Regions from separate parts of the Adhaeribacter sp. genome, predicted to be linked through region 2. Evidence: riboswitches for the same ligand, from Rfam matches in the RefSeq annotation. Region 2 holds a riboswitch; the other holds the start of a gene.

Region 1 (6,078 bases), on a different contig from region 2:
TCCTGGCTCTGGAACTTCTCGCTAATGCTGGCAAAAGGTAATTGCTGCAACAAGGCTTTATCGGCGTAGCGCAGGTAAACTTCTACCTCAATATTATCCGACGAGTTAACTTCTATGTGCTGTAAATGCTTTTTGTACTCATACTTATAGCCGTAGGTAAGCGCCGAAATATCGGATAATACCGCCGAACCGGTGGGATAACCGCCGGCACCTTTACCCGAGAAGAATTGCTTCTCCGAAAAAGCAGCTTCTACAATTACGCCGTTGTTTTCGTTTTCGACATTAAATAATGGGTGAAACCGGTTTACAAACTGCGGCATTACAAATAAGGAAATAGTAGCCTCATCTACTTTGCTTACGTGCGGTACTAACTTTATTTTGTAGCCCTTTTCTTTGGCGTACTGAATATCGTGTTGCGATAATTTCTGAATGCCAATGTTGAAAATATTATCCGGGTTCAGGAATAAACCAAAAGCATGCGCCGCAATAATGGTAAGTTTGTATTTCGGGTCGAAACCGCCTACATCCAATGTCGGGTCGGTTTCGGCAAAGCCTAAATCCTGGGCTTGTTTTAAAGCTACTTCGTAGCCCAAGCCTTCGTTAAATATTTTAGATAAAATATAGTTAGACGAACCATTGAAAATGCCACTTACTGAGTAAAGCAACTCGTTGTCGTAATATTCTTCTAAAGTACGAATAATAGGAATACTGCCGCAGCACGAGGCTTCGTATAACAAAGAAACCCCGTTTTCTTCTTGTAGCTGTACCAATTCTTGGAGGTGCTGGGCCACCATTTTTTTATTAGCGGTAACTACGCTTTTGCCTTTTTTCATGGCTTCCGATACAATCAGGAAAGCTTCTTCGGCATCGTCTATCAACTCTACAATCAGGTCAATTTCGGGGTTGTTCAGCAACTCGTATTTATCGAAAGTAAAATAATCGAGCGGTAGCTTGCGCTTTTTGGTCCGGTCTTTTACGCAAATGCGGGCAATACTGGCTTTTATGCCCCGGCTGTTACGTAAAACATCGTAAAGGCCCTGGCCCACCACGCCAAAACCAAATAAGCCTATGTTTAAATCTTTGTGTGTTGTCATGATTTATTTGGCTACGGAAAGCCCGTAGAATGCTTCTAATAATTGGGTAAGCTGGCCGGTTTCAATTAAAAAACCATCGTGGCCATAAAAAGAATCTATTTCCTGGTAAGCGGCGTTGGCAATGTGCGCCGCTATATATTTCTGTTCCGATACCGGAAACAAAACATCGGAACTGATACCAATTACCAAGGTTTTAGCTTTTACCTCGGCCAGAGCGGCCTCTACGCTGCCCCGGTGCCGGCCTACGTTGTGCGAATCCATGGAGCGGCTTAGCGAAACATAAGCGTACGCATCAAAACGGTTTACCAGTTTATCGCCTTGATAGTTCTGGTAAGAGCTGGCCCGGAAATTATCGGTTTTAGATAAGTCGGTTTCGAACTGAGTTTTAGAATAGGTGTCGTAATTGCGGTAACTAAGTAAAGCAACAGCGCGAGCGGCTTTTAAACCATTGCGCCCCCCGGACGGAATATTTTGCCGGTAAGTTTCGTCGGCGAAAATAGCCAGGCGTTGGGCCTCGTTAAAACCAATACCCCACGGCGAATGAAAGGCATTGGTGGCCACAACAATTAAATTTTTTATATGCTGTGGTTTCAGAATAGCAAATTCTAAAGCTTGCTGGCCGCCCAAAGAACCGCCAATTAACGTATGAATCTGTTCAATTTCCAGGTGGCGACGTAATAAATCGTGGGCCTCGGCCATATCCCGAATGGTAATTTGCGGAAAAGCCTGGCAGTAAGGCTGGTTGGTAACGGGGTTTAGGCTTAAAGGACCGGTAGTGCCGTAACAGGAGCCCAGCACATTGGCGCAAATAATAAAGTGTTCTTGCGGGTTAAATAAATTGCCGTCGCCAAATAATCCTTTCCACCAATCCAGTACATCTGAGTTAGCCGTTAAGGCGTGACACACCCAAATAACGTTATCTTTCTTCTGATTTAATTTCCCGTAAGTATGGTACGTAATCTGGATTTCGGGTAAAATTTGCCCGCTCTCCAGCGCGAAAGGGTACGGGTGCTTAAATATTTCCTGCGGCATGCTATTGGGTATAGAAACTGATATTAAAACATAAATGCGGTGGCAAGCTACACCACCCATTTATGCAGGAATAAATAATTTGTTTTATCAAGTGTTTGGTTTGTTTACCGGTGGGCAAGTTTAACCAAGGTTAAGTTGCCCACCAATAAATAATTTATTTAGATGTTTTGCTGCCGGTATTAATTTTTAGAATCTGCGGTTGCTAACGTTTCTTGTGCAGCGCTCCGTACTTTCTGAAAAGCTTGTTCTAAATCGGCTTTAATATCGTCGATGTGCTCCAGACCTACCGAAATGCGCAGCAGGGTAGGAGTTACGCCGGCATTTTTCTGCTCCTGCTCGTTTAACTGCTGGTGGGTAGTAGCCGATGGCTGAATAATCAGGGTTTTGGCATCGCCTACGTTGGCTAAATGACTTATCAGGCTTAAGCTATCAATAAATGTGGTAGCGTTGGCTTTACTGCCTTTAAGGTTAAACGACAGCATAGCACCGTACCCGCGTTTTAAATATTTATTCGCTAATTGGTAATAAGGGCTGCTGGCCAAACCCGGATAATTTACGCTTTCTACATCGGGGTGCTGTTCCAGCCAGTTAGCCAGCTCCAGGGCATTTTCTACGTGGCGCTGTACCCGCAACGATAAAGTTTCCAGGCCCTGTAACAGCAGGAAAGAGTTAAACGGACTAATGGCCGGGCCAAAATCCCGCAGACCTTCTACCCGCGCTCTTATAGCAAACTGAATATTGCCAAACGGACCATTGGGGCCGAATACATCGCCAAATACCAAACCGTGGTAGCCTTCGGCCGGCATAGAGAACTGCGGGTATTTAGGTTTATTAAAATCGTATTTACCGCCGTCTACAATAACGCCGCCAATGCTGGTACCGTGGCCGCCAATCCATTTGGTAGCCGATTGTACCACAATATGTGCGCCGTGCTCCAAGGGGCGGAATAAATAGCCAGCCGCACCAAATGTATTATCTACAATTAAAGGTAAATCGTGTTGTTCAGCGAGGGCCGCAATGGCTTCAAAATCCGGAATATTAAAGCCGGGGTTGCCAATGGTTTCCAGGTAAAGCGCCTTGGTTTTATCATCGATTAAGCGGGCAAAGCTTTCCGGATTATCGCCGTCAGCAAAACGTACCTCAATGCCCAGGCGCTTAAAAGCTACTTTAAATTGGTTGTAGGTACCACCGTATAAAAACGAAGTACTCACAAAATTATCGCCGGGCTCTAAAATATTATTTAAAGCAATAAATTGGGCGGCCTGGCCCGAAGCCACAGCTAAACCGGCTACACCTCCTTCTAAAGCCGCTACCCGTTTTTCAAACACATCGGTAGTGGGGTTCATAATCCGGGTATAAATATTGCCAAACTCTTTTAAGGCAAATAGATTGGCGCCATGCTCGGCATTTTTAAAAACATAAGAAGAGGTTTGGTAAATAGGCACGGCCCGTGAACCAGTGGTGGGATCTACTTCCTGGCCGGCGTGTAATTGCAGCGTTTCGAAATTAAGGCTTTGGTTTGACATATATTTTCTTTTGGGGATCAGGTTATTTTTTGATTCTAATAAAAAGGCCGTTTTTGTTTATAACGGTAAAATGCATAATACGCACAGAAAAGGTATAAACCTTAAGGTTGCTGGGGGCTACAACAGCAACAACAACTTGTTACAGGTAGGTAAACAGATACCATAAGGTCATTGGGTGCCAGGTAAACGGCATCGGGCGCACTGGCTAAGAAAGAAAGTTTTTTCATGTTGTTCTTAATTTATATTTCCCATTGCTGGGATAGGATTTGGCACCTTTCAGTCGGGTGAGGTTGCCAGAGGGTCCCGGAGCCTATTCTCTCGCCTCTTCTTTATAAATCAATCCTTAATAAATCAGGAAAGGGTAATACTGTTGCAAATAAAATAAATTTCTATGGAGCTTTCTAATTTTTTGCTAAAAATTTAATAAAGGCGCTTGCTGGTGTAACTAAGAAAATATGTCTTTAGCCAGATAAGTTAAATAAATAATTAGGATTAATTTACTACAAATTAGCTGTGTATTAAGTATAAAAGTTTAGTGCCAGAATTATACTTTTTTTGCCTGCAGCGCTTTTAATGATATTTGTTTTAACCGCGATATAAAGTACTTTTGTCCTTTTATTGGACCTGCAATTTATGGAAATAGTAAGAGGCCTCCTGGGCTTACTCGTTTTACTAGGTATTGGCTATATTTTTTCAACAAATAGAAAAAGAATAAACTGGCGACTAGTAGGCGTGGGGGTGTTTTTACAAATTTTATTTGGTGCCTTGGTAACCAAAGTGGCTTTTATATCCGGTATTTTTGAATTTTTAAGCCGTGTTTTTGTAAAACTTCTGAGCTTTTCCAGTGCGGGTGCCCAATTTTTATTTGGTAGCCTCGCCGACCCCGCCCAAAATGGTGGCCTGGGGTATATTTTTGCTTTTAACGTATTACCTACTATCATTTTCTTTTCAACCGTATCGGCGGGTTTATACTATCTGGGCGTTTTGCAAAAGATAGTTTACGGTATTGCCTGGATTATGTCTAAAGGCATGAGGTTGTCGGGAGCCGAGAGTTTATCGGCCGCCGGCAATATTTTTCTGGGCCAAACCGAAGCACCGCTCCTGGTACGGCCATTTATTGCCAGCATGACTAAATCGGAGTTAATGTGCCTCATGACGGGTGGCATGGCCACGCTGGCGGGTGGAGTACTGGCTGCTTATGTTTCTTTCTTAGGCGGCAGCGATCCGGTTCAGCAAACTGTTTTTGCGGCGCATTTGCTAACGGCTTCGGTTATGAATGCCCCGGCCGGAATTGTATTGGCTAAAATGCTGGTGCCCGAAACAGAAGAAGAAAAAATTAATACCCAATTAGAGGTTAACAAAGAAGCATTGGGGGTAAATATTATCGATGCTATGTCTATTGGAGCCGCCGATGGTTTGCGGCTGGCGGCTAACGTGGGCGGCATGCTGCTGGCTTTTATTGCCATAATTGCTTTGCTTAATTATATCTTATTAAAAGTAGGTAGCGTATCGGGGTTAAACGACGTAATTGTAAACAGCACGAGCGGTCAGTTTAGCGGACTTTCTTTTCAATACCTGTTGGGCCAAATATTCCGGGTATTTGCTTTTTTAATTGGCATTCCGTGGGTAGATACCCTGCAAGTAGGGAGTTTACTGGGGCAGAAAACTGCTATTAATGAATTTGTGGCTTATTTAGATTTATCTAAAATGAAGGCGGCAGGCACCCTTAGCCCTAAATCGGTGGTAATGGCTACGTACGCGTTATGTGGCTTTTCTAACTTTAGCTCTATTGCCATCCAAATAGGTGGTATTGGCAGCATGGCTCCCAACCAGCAAGGTAATTTATCGCGTTTAGGATTGTATGCTCTGTTAGGGGCTTCTATTGCGTGTTTAATGACGGCTACCGTAGCCGGAATATTATATTCCATTTAACTGGCTTTTATACCCACTGTTATAGCATAATAAGAAAGCCCATCTAACCAGATGGGCTTTCTTATTATGCCTGAAGGGAGCTATACTTAATTGCCTTCGGTAAACCGGCGGTTTACTTCGTCCCAGTTAATTACGTTAAAAAAGGCGTTAATATAATCTGGCCGACGATTCTGGTATTTTAAGTAATAAGCATGTTCCCAAACATCTAAGCCCAGTATCGGGAAACCGTTACAGCTATCTACATCCATAAGCGGGTTGTCTTGGTTGGCGCTGGAACAAATTTGCAGAGAATTGCCCTCCATTTTGCAAAGCCAGGCCCAGCCAGAACCAAAACGGGTAGTAGCGGCTTTGGTAAATTCTTCTTTAAATTTCTCATATGAGCCAAAAGAATTTTTAATAGCTTCGGCAACCGGGCCGGTTGGCTCGCCGCCACCGTTCGGTGAAAGTATTTTCCAGAACAAATTATGGTTATAATAACCACCACCATTGTTGCG
Region 2 (6,078 bases):
GGAGCATATTATTTAAATTTTTTATTCTAAGCTGATATACTTACTTAGTATTTGGGATGTAATCAACCAAAAGTAATATTACTTACCACAGTCTAACTCCTGAACAGCTAATACATTGCCAAAAATATACTTCTGTGTTACCCGAAACTGAGCGCCAGACAACTGCTACTGAAAACCATTTATTCCCGGTTTTTCTGAAACTACACGAACTGCACACCCTGATTGTAGGTGGTGGTTTTGTGGGCGAAGAAAAAGCCACGGCCGTTTTACGCAACAGCCCCGATGCCCGCGTAACCTTGGTTGCACCCGAAATAAGACCCGAAATACAAGCTTTAACGGCGCACCACCCGCACCTGACGCTAATCTATAAGCCATTTGCCGAAAGTGATTTAGATGGTAAAGATTTGGTGATTGCCGCTACCAACGACAAGGCCGTAAACACCTACGTAAAGCAAGTGGCCAGAGCCCGCAAAATATTAGCCAACGTAGCCGATACCCCGCAGGAATGCGATTTTTACCTGAGCTCGATTGTGCAGAAAGGTAATTTAAAAATTGCCATTTCTACCAACGGCAAATCGCCCACGGTAGCCAAACGGGTTAAGGAAGTCTTAAACGAAACGTTTCCGGCCGAAATGGATAACCTGCTCCAGAATATTGAGCGCATCCGCACCACCCTAAAAGGCGATTTTGCCGAAAAAGTAAAACAACTAAATGCCGTTACGGCCTCTCTGGCACCCGATGCACCAGTCCTGCCGGCTCCTACTCCTGCCGCCACCACACCGGTAACACCCGCCAAAGTGCCATTTATTAAACACAGCTGGCGGTATCGCTTGCTGCTGGCTTTTTCGGCGGTGGGTTTTATGGTGCTGGGCCATTTGCTGTTCAGCTTTTTGCCCATGGCGGTAATTGGCGACTACGCTTTGCAAGCGGCCAACAGTATTGATTCCAGTATTTTGTATTTTATACTAGGTGGTTTTATTGCCCAAATGATTGATGGGGCTTTGGGTATGGCTTACGGCGTAAGCGCGACTACTTTTCTGCTATCGTTTGGGGTGCCGCCGGCGGCCGTTAGTGCCAGCGTACACGCCTCCGAAATATTTACCAGCGGCGTATCGGGCCTTATGCACCTGCGTTTTGGTAACGTAAACAACAAATTATTTAAAACTCTTTTGCTACCGGGCGTTTTAGGGGCTATTCTGGGGGCTTATGTTTTATCATCCGCCGAAGAATACGCTTATATTATTAAACCGGTAGTAGCTGTTTATACCTTGTGCTTAGGTTTTATTATCATTCGGAAAGCCATCCGCAAAACCGTACAGAAGCGGCGCATCCGCAAAATGGGTTTATTAGCGGTTACCGGTGGCTTTTTAGATTCAGTAGGCGGCGGTGGCTGGGGCCCCATTGTTTCGTCGTCGCTGATTGCCAGCGGCCGGCACCCGTTGTATACCATTGGCTCGGTAAACCTTACGGAGTTCTTTGTGTCTTTTGCCAGTTCGGTTACGTTTATTACCTTAATTGGCTTCTCGCACTGGCAAGTGGTGCTGGGCTTGGTGTTGGGTGGTATGGTAGCCGCGCCGTTTGCTGCCCTAATTGCCCGCCGCCTACCCGTAAAAACCATGATGATTGTGGTGGGTTTAGTCGTAATTATTCTGAGCCTGCGTAATATTTATACTTCGGTGTTTTAGGTTCCCTAATTACAAGATCCAGAAAAGATAAAGTTAACGCCCTAATTCTTTTTTATCACGCTGATGTTATGTGTAGAGTGCTTCGCTAACTCTACGCACAACCTAGGGCATAAAATAGGTATAACGCCAACCTGAAGCAACAGTATTAAATAAGATAGCTTTTACTCTAAACCAGTTATTTGCTGAATTAAATTACAATTAAATTCTGTTTTAATTCAAAAGTCTTGATAAAAGGTGCTTACTTTGCAGCCAAATTTCCCTTTCCTGATTTTAAGGATTGATTTATAAAGAAGAGGCGAGAGAATAGGCTCGCAGACCCTCTGGCAACCGCAACCTACATGAAAGGTGCCAATTCCTAACCCAGCTATGGGAAATATAAATTATTTAAACTACATGAATAAAGAAACACAAGTAATCCGTACCCAGGCCGAGCGTACCCAAAACCGGGAACATTCCACGCCGCTTTACTTAACCTCCAGTTTTACCTTCGAAAGCGCCGAACAAGGCCGGGCGCTGTTTGCCGACGAACAGGAAGGCAATATTTATTCCCGGTTCTCAAACCCCAATACCTCTGAATTTATCGATCGGCTTTGCGTAATGGAAGGTGCCGAAGACGGTTTTGCCTTTGCTACTGGTATGGGGGCGGTTTTTACCGGTTTTGGCGCCTTATTACAAGCCGGCGACCATATTCTGGCTTCACGATCGGTGTTTGGTTCCACGCACCAGTTGCTTACCAAGGTGTTGCCCAAGTGGGGCATTACCAGCTCTTACGCCGATGCCGCCAAACCCGAAGAATGGGAAAGCCTGATCCAGGAAAACACCAAATTAATATACATCGAAACGCCTTCTAACCCACAGTTAGAACTAATTGATATGGAGTGGCTGGGTAACCTATGCCGCAAGCACAATATTATCTTTAGCGTAGATAATTGCTTTGCCACGCCTTATCTGCAAACGCCCATAGATTATGGCGCCGATTTGGTAATTCATTCGGCTACTAAATATATTGATGGCCAAGGACGTGTTTTGGGGGGAGCCATTGTGGGCCGCAAAGATTTAATCTCCGAGATTCGCTTCTTTTCGCGCCATACCGGTCCGGCTTTGTCGCCGTTTAACGCCTGGGTGTTATCTAAGAGCCTCGAAACCTTGCCGTTGCGTATGGATCGCCATTGTGCCAATGCCTTAGCCTTAGCCCGGCACCTGGAAACCAGTCCCGAAATGGAGTTGGTGTTGTACCCGATGCTGCCTTCGCATCCGCAGCACGAACTCGCCAAAAAACAAATGAAACAAGGCGGTGGCATTGTAACTTTTGTGGTACAGGGTGGTTACGAGCGGGCCCAGAAATTTATGGATTCCCTCAAAATTGCCTCTAAAACCGCTAACCTCGGCGACAGCCGCACTACCGTTACGCACCCGGCTTCTATGACCCACTCTAAACTTACCCCCGCCGAACGGGAAGCCGTAGGTATTTACGATGGCCTTATCCGGATTTCGGTAGGTTTGGAAAACATCGACGATATTATCCAGGATATTACCCAGGCTTTAGAAGCTTCCGCTTAAAACCGCATCTTAGCTTATTTTCTGTTAGAGCTAATCTAAACAGAGCAGCTAGTTAACCTGGTTAGCAGCTACCATGCAATGGTATCCTGAAGTAGACTAAAGAGTTATAATATGTAATCTGTTTCCCCGGCCTGTCTCCTGACAGGCCGGAAGTTTATTAGCCGCTTACCACCCATCACCTACTCGTGTTATCCTGTCGGGGAATAGGCCAAGGTAGAGGAGAAGGATTTGGTAGAAGGCTTTTCAAATAATCGCAAAGTTTTCTCTTCAACGTTAATACCGTACGGTTTAGTTAAGGCTATCTTAAGTATGCCGTCAAAAATATTCCTTTGCCTAGCCATTAACTTTAATCAGTAGCTAAATTTTTCATTTACTACGCCTCCCGCTAAAGCAAGCGGCAAAGCAGTAAAACCCAACCAGTAAACTTATGAAAAAGCTGCATTACTATTTGGCCGATGTATTTACCGACCGTGTTTTTGGCGGCAACCAGTTAGCGATTTTTCCAGCAGGCCAGGAAGTACCGGAACACCTGATGCAAAAAATAGCCAAGGAACTCAATCTTTCCGAAACAACTTTTGTATTGCCACCCACTAACCCGAGCAATGATATTAAACTGCGCATTTTTACCCCTGGTGCCGAGCTGCCCATGGCGGGCCACCCCACTATAGGTACGGCGTTTGTGTTGCTGCAAAAAGAATATTTAAAACCCACCGGCAATCGCTTAATATTTGAAGAAGGTGTGGGCAATATTTGGGTTGATTTCCAAATGCATGAGAATCAGTTAGGACTGATAACCATGACCCAGCCCCTACCGCAATTTGGCACCACCGTTACCCAACCCCAAGTTCTGGCCGATTTACTGTCGCTAAATCCTACTGATATACTTCCGGGGTTTCCGGCTCAAACTATCTCGTGCGGGGTGCCTTTTTTCTACGTGCCCCTTAAATCTATTGCTGCGGTAAAAAGAGCCAAGCTGCGGCTGGATGTTCTGGAAAATCAACTTAACTACCTGGGTACGCAAAATGTATTTATATTTTCTACCGAAACCGAACAGGCTACCAGCACGGTACACGGCCGCATGTTTTCGCCGGCTCTGGGTATTCCCGAAGATCCCGCTACTGGTAGTGCCTGCGGCCCGCTGGGCTGTTACCTGGTACACTACGGCTTGGTGCCGGCCCAGCCGCAAGCGCAAATTGTTTGCGAACAAGGTTTCGAGATGGGCCGCCCCAGTTTGTTGCATATTACCATTGGGCAGGCAAATGAGCAGATTAACCTGGTAAAAGTAGGTGGTAAAAGTGCTTTGGTGGGCGAAGGCTACCTGTACTTGTAATTATTTAGCCGGCCAAAACCAGCGCAATATTTTAGGTCAGGTTGCAGGCCTTCTATTCCGGTAGATGCCTGCTCCTTTTATCCTGGTTTTTCATTATTTTGCATGTAATAATTGCCTGTTTGTAAACTGCCTTATTTTACTTTGCCAACCAGGTGTAGCTTTACCTAAACCTTAAAGTTATGAACAAATTTCCGCACCTGTCGCGCTACCTAGAATTATTGCTGCACCTGTTATTCTGGCTTTTTATCAGCGGCATAATCTGGCATACCTACCAAAACTACTGGCAAAACCAGTTTAACAGCACTTATGTAGAGATACCCGGCATAGACGGCGAAACAAAAAGTATGATGGAGGCCATGCGCCCCAACCGGAACCTAGACCTGCTGATCCGATATTTTATTTTAATATTTTTTAAGGCTGTTTTCTTTTACCTAAACGTTTTCCTGATTTTTCCGCGCTACCGGCAATCCGAGTCCAAATGGAAATTAATACTGTCGGTGGGTATCAATTTATTCTGGGCGTCTTTGGCTGAATTACTGCTGATGAAATTTTTTCAGCGGGAAGTTTTTGCCCTGCATTTTAATTACGACTGGCGCGAACGCTATGATTTTGTTGATGAAGGACTAATTCCTTTTCTGGCCGTTTTGGGGGGCAGCTATATTTATTGGGCTGCCCGGCAATGGCTTTTGGTAAAAGACGATGTGCAGAAGCTAGGCAAAACCAACGCCGAATTGGCTTTGCTCAAAAACCAGGTAAATCCGCATTTTTTGTTTAACACGCTTAATAATTTGTTCTCGATGGCCATTGAGCGCCACGCCGACGATTTAGCAGAGAGCATTTCGCAACTTACCCATTTAATGCGCTACTCTATTTACGATAGCCAGGTACAGTACATTGAGTTGCACCGCGAAGTAGAATATTTAGAGAACTATATAAAACTACAGAAACTGCGGTTTGCTTCCGAAGATGCGGTTGCCATTAGGTTTAATGTTTACGGCGATACCCAAAGCGTAAGGATAGCGCCCATGCTGCTCATTAATTTTGTAGAGAACGCTTTTAAACACGGCGTTAGCCTTAAACAACCATCGGTTATAAATATTGCCTTAACCACCACCGACGACCAGATTTCTTTTACCGTCGAGAACTCTATTTACCGGCAAAACAAAGAAAGTGCGGTGCAACACGCCGGCTTTGGCCTGGACCACACCAAAAAGCTACTGGAAATGCAGTACCCGCTCCGGCACCAACTCCAGATAACCGAAGAAAATGGTTTGTACAAAGTAGCTTTAACTTTAAAACTCCAGAAAACCAAAGTAGAAGTAATGGCGTGAGAGAGTTATGAGTGAAGAGTTAAAAGTTATGAGTTATGAGTTAAAATATTCTGATAAAAGCTAGCAGAAAACAAAACGCAAATATCTATCGCAACTCCTCACAATCTTCTCAAAATTCCGAATTAAAATTATTTAACTTTTAACTCTCAACTTTTAACTTTTCACTCTTCTA

The links. A riboswitch is a leader RNA that binds a small molecule or an ion and turns the genes downstream of it on or off. The one in region 2 is predicted to bind S-adenosylmethionine.
Region 1: linked by a shared signal. The riboswitch ahead of ACO1R6_RS04425 (O-acetylhomoserine aminocarboxypropyltransferase/cysteine synthase family protein) and the one ahead of ACO1R6_RS06370 (O-succinylhomoserine sulfhydrylase) in region 2 are both predicted to bind S-adenosylmethionine.

Annotation. Positions count from the first base shown of each region.
Region 1 covers NZ_JBMQUD010000025.1:71,082-77,159, forward strand. Annotated here, with positions in the region: gene ACO1R6_RS04415 (homoserine dehydrogenase) at 1-1,094, opposite strand, end outside; gene metX (homoserine O-acetyltransferase MetX) at 1,098-2,126, opposite strand; gene ACO1R6_RS04425 (O-acetylhomoserine aminocarboxypropyltransferase/cysteine synthase family protein) at 2,306-3,652, opposite strand; SAM riboswitch class I at 3,889-3,990, opposite strand; gene ACO1R6_RS04430 (NupC/NupG family nucleoside CNT transporter) at 4,286-5,584, shown strand; gene ACO1R6_RS04435 (superoxide dismutase) at 5,671-6,078, opposite strand, start outside.
Region 2 covers NZ_JBMQUD010000038.1:30,913-36,990, reverse strand. Annotated here, with positions in the region: gene ACO1R6_RS06380 (NADPH-dependent FMN reductase) at 1-16, shown strand, start outside; gene ACO1R6_RS06375 (TSUP family transporter) at 135-1,685, shown strand; SAM riboswitch class I at 1,965-2,067, shown strand; gene ACO1R6_RS06370 (O-succinylhomoserine sulfhydrylase) at 2,079-3,245, shown strand; gene ACO1R6_RS06365 (PhzF family phenazine biosynthesis protein) at 3,673-4,575, shown strand; gene ACO1R6_RS06360 (sensor histidine kinase) at 4,755-5,906, shown strand.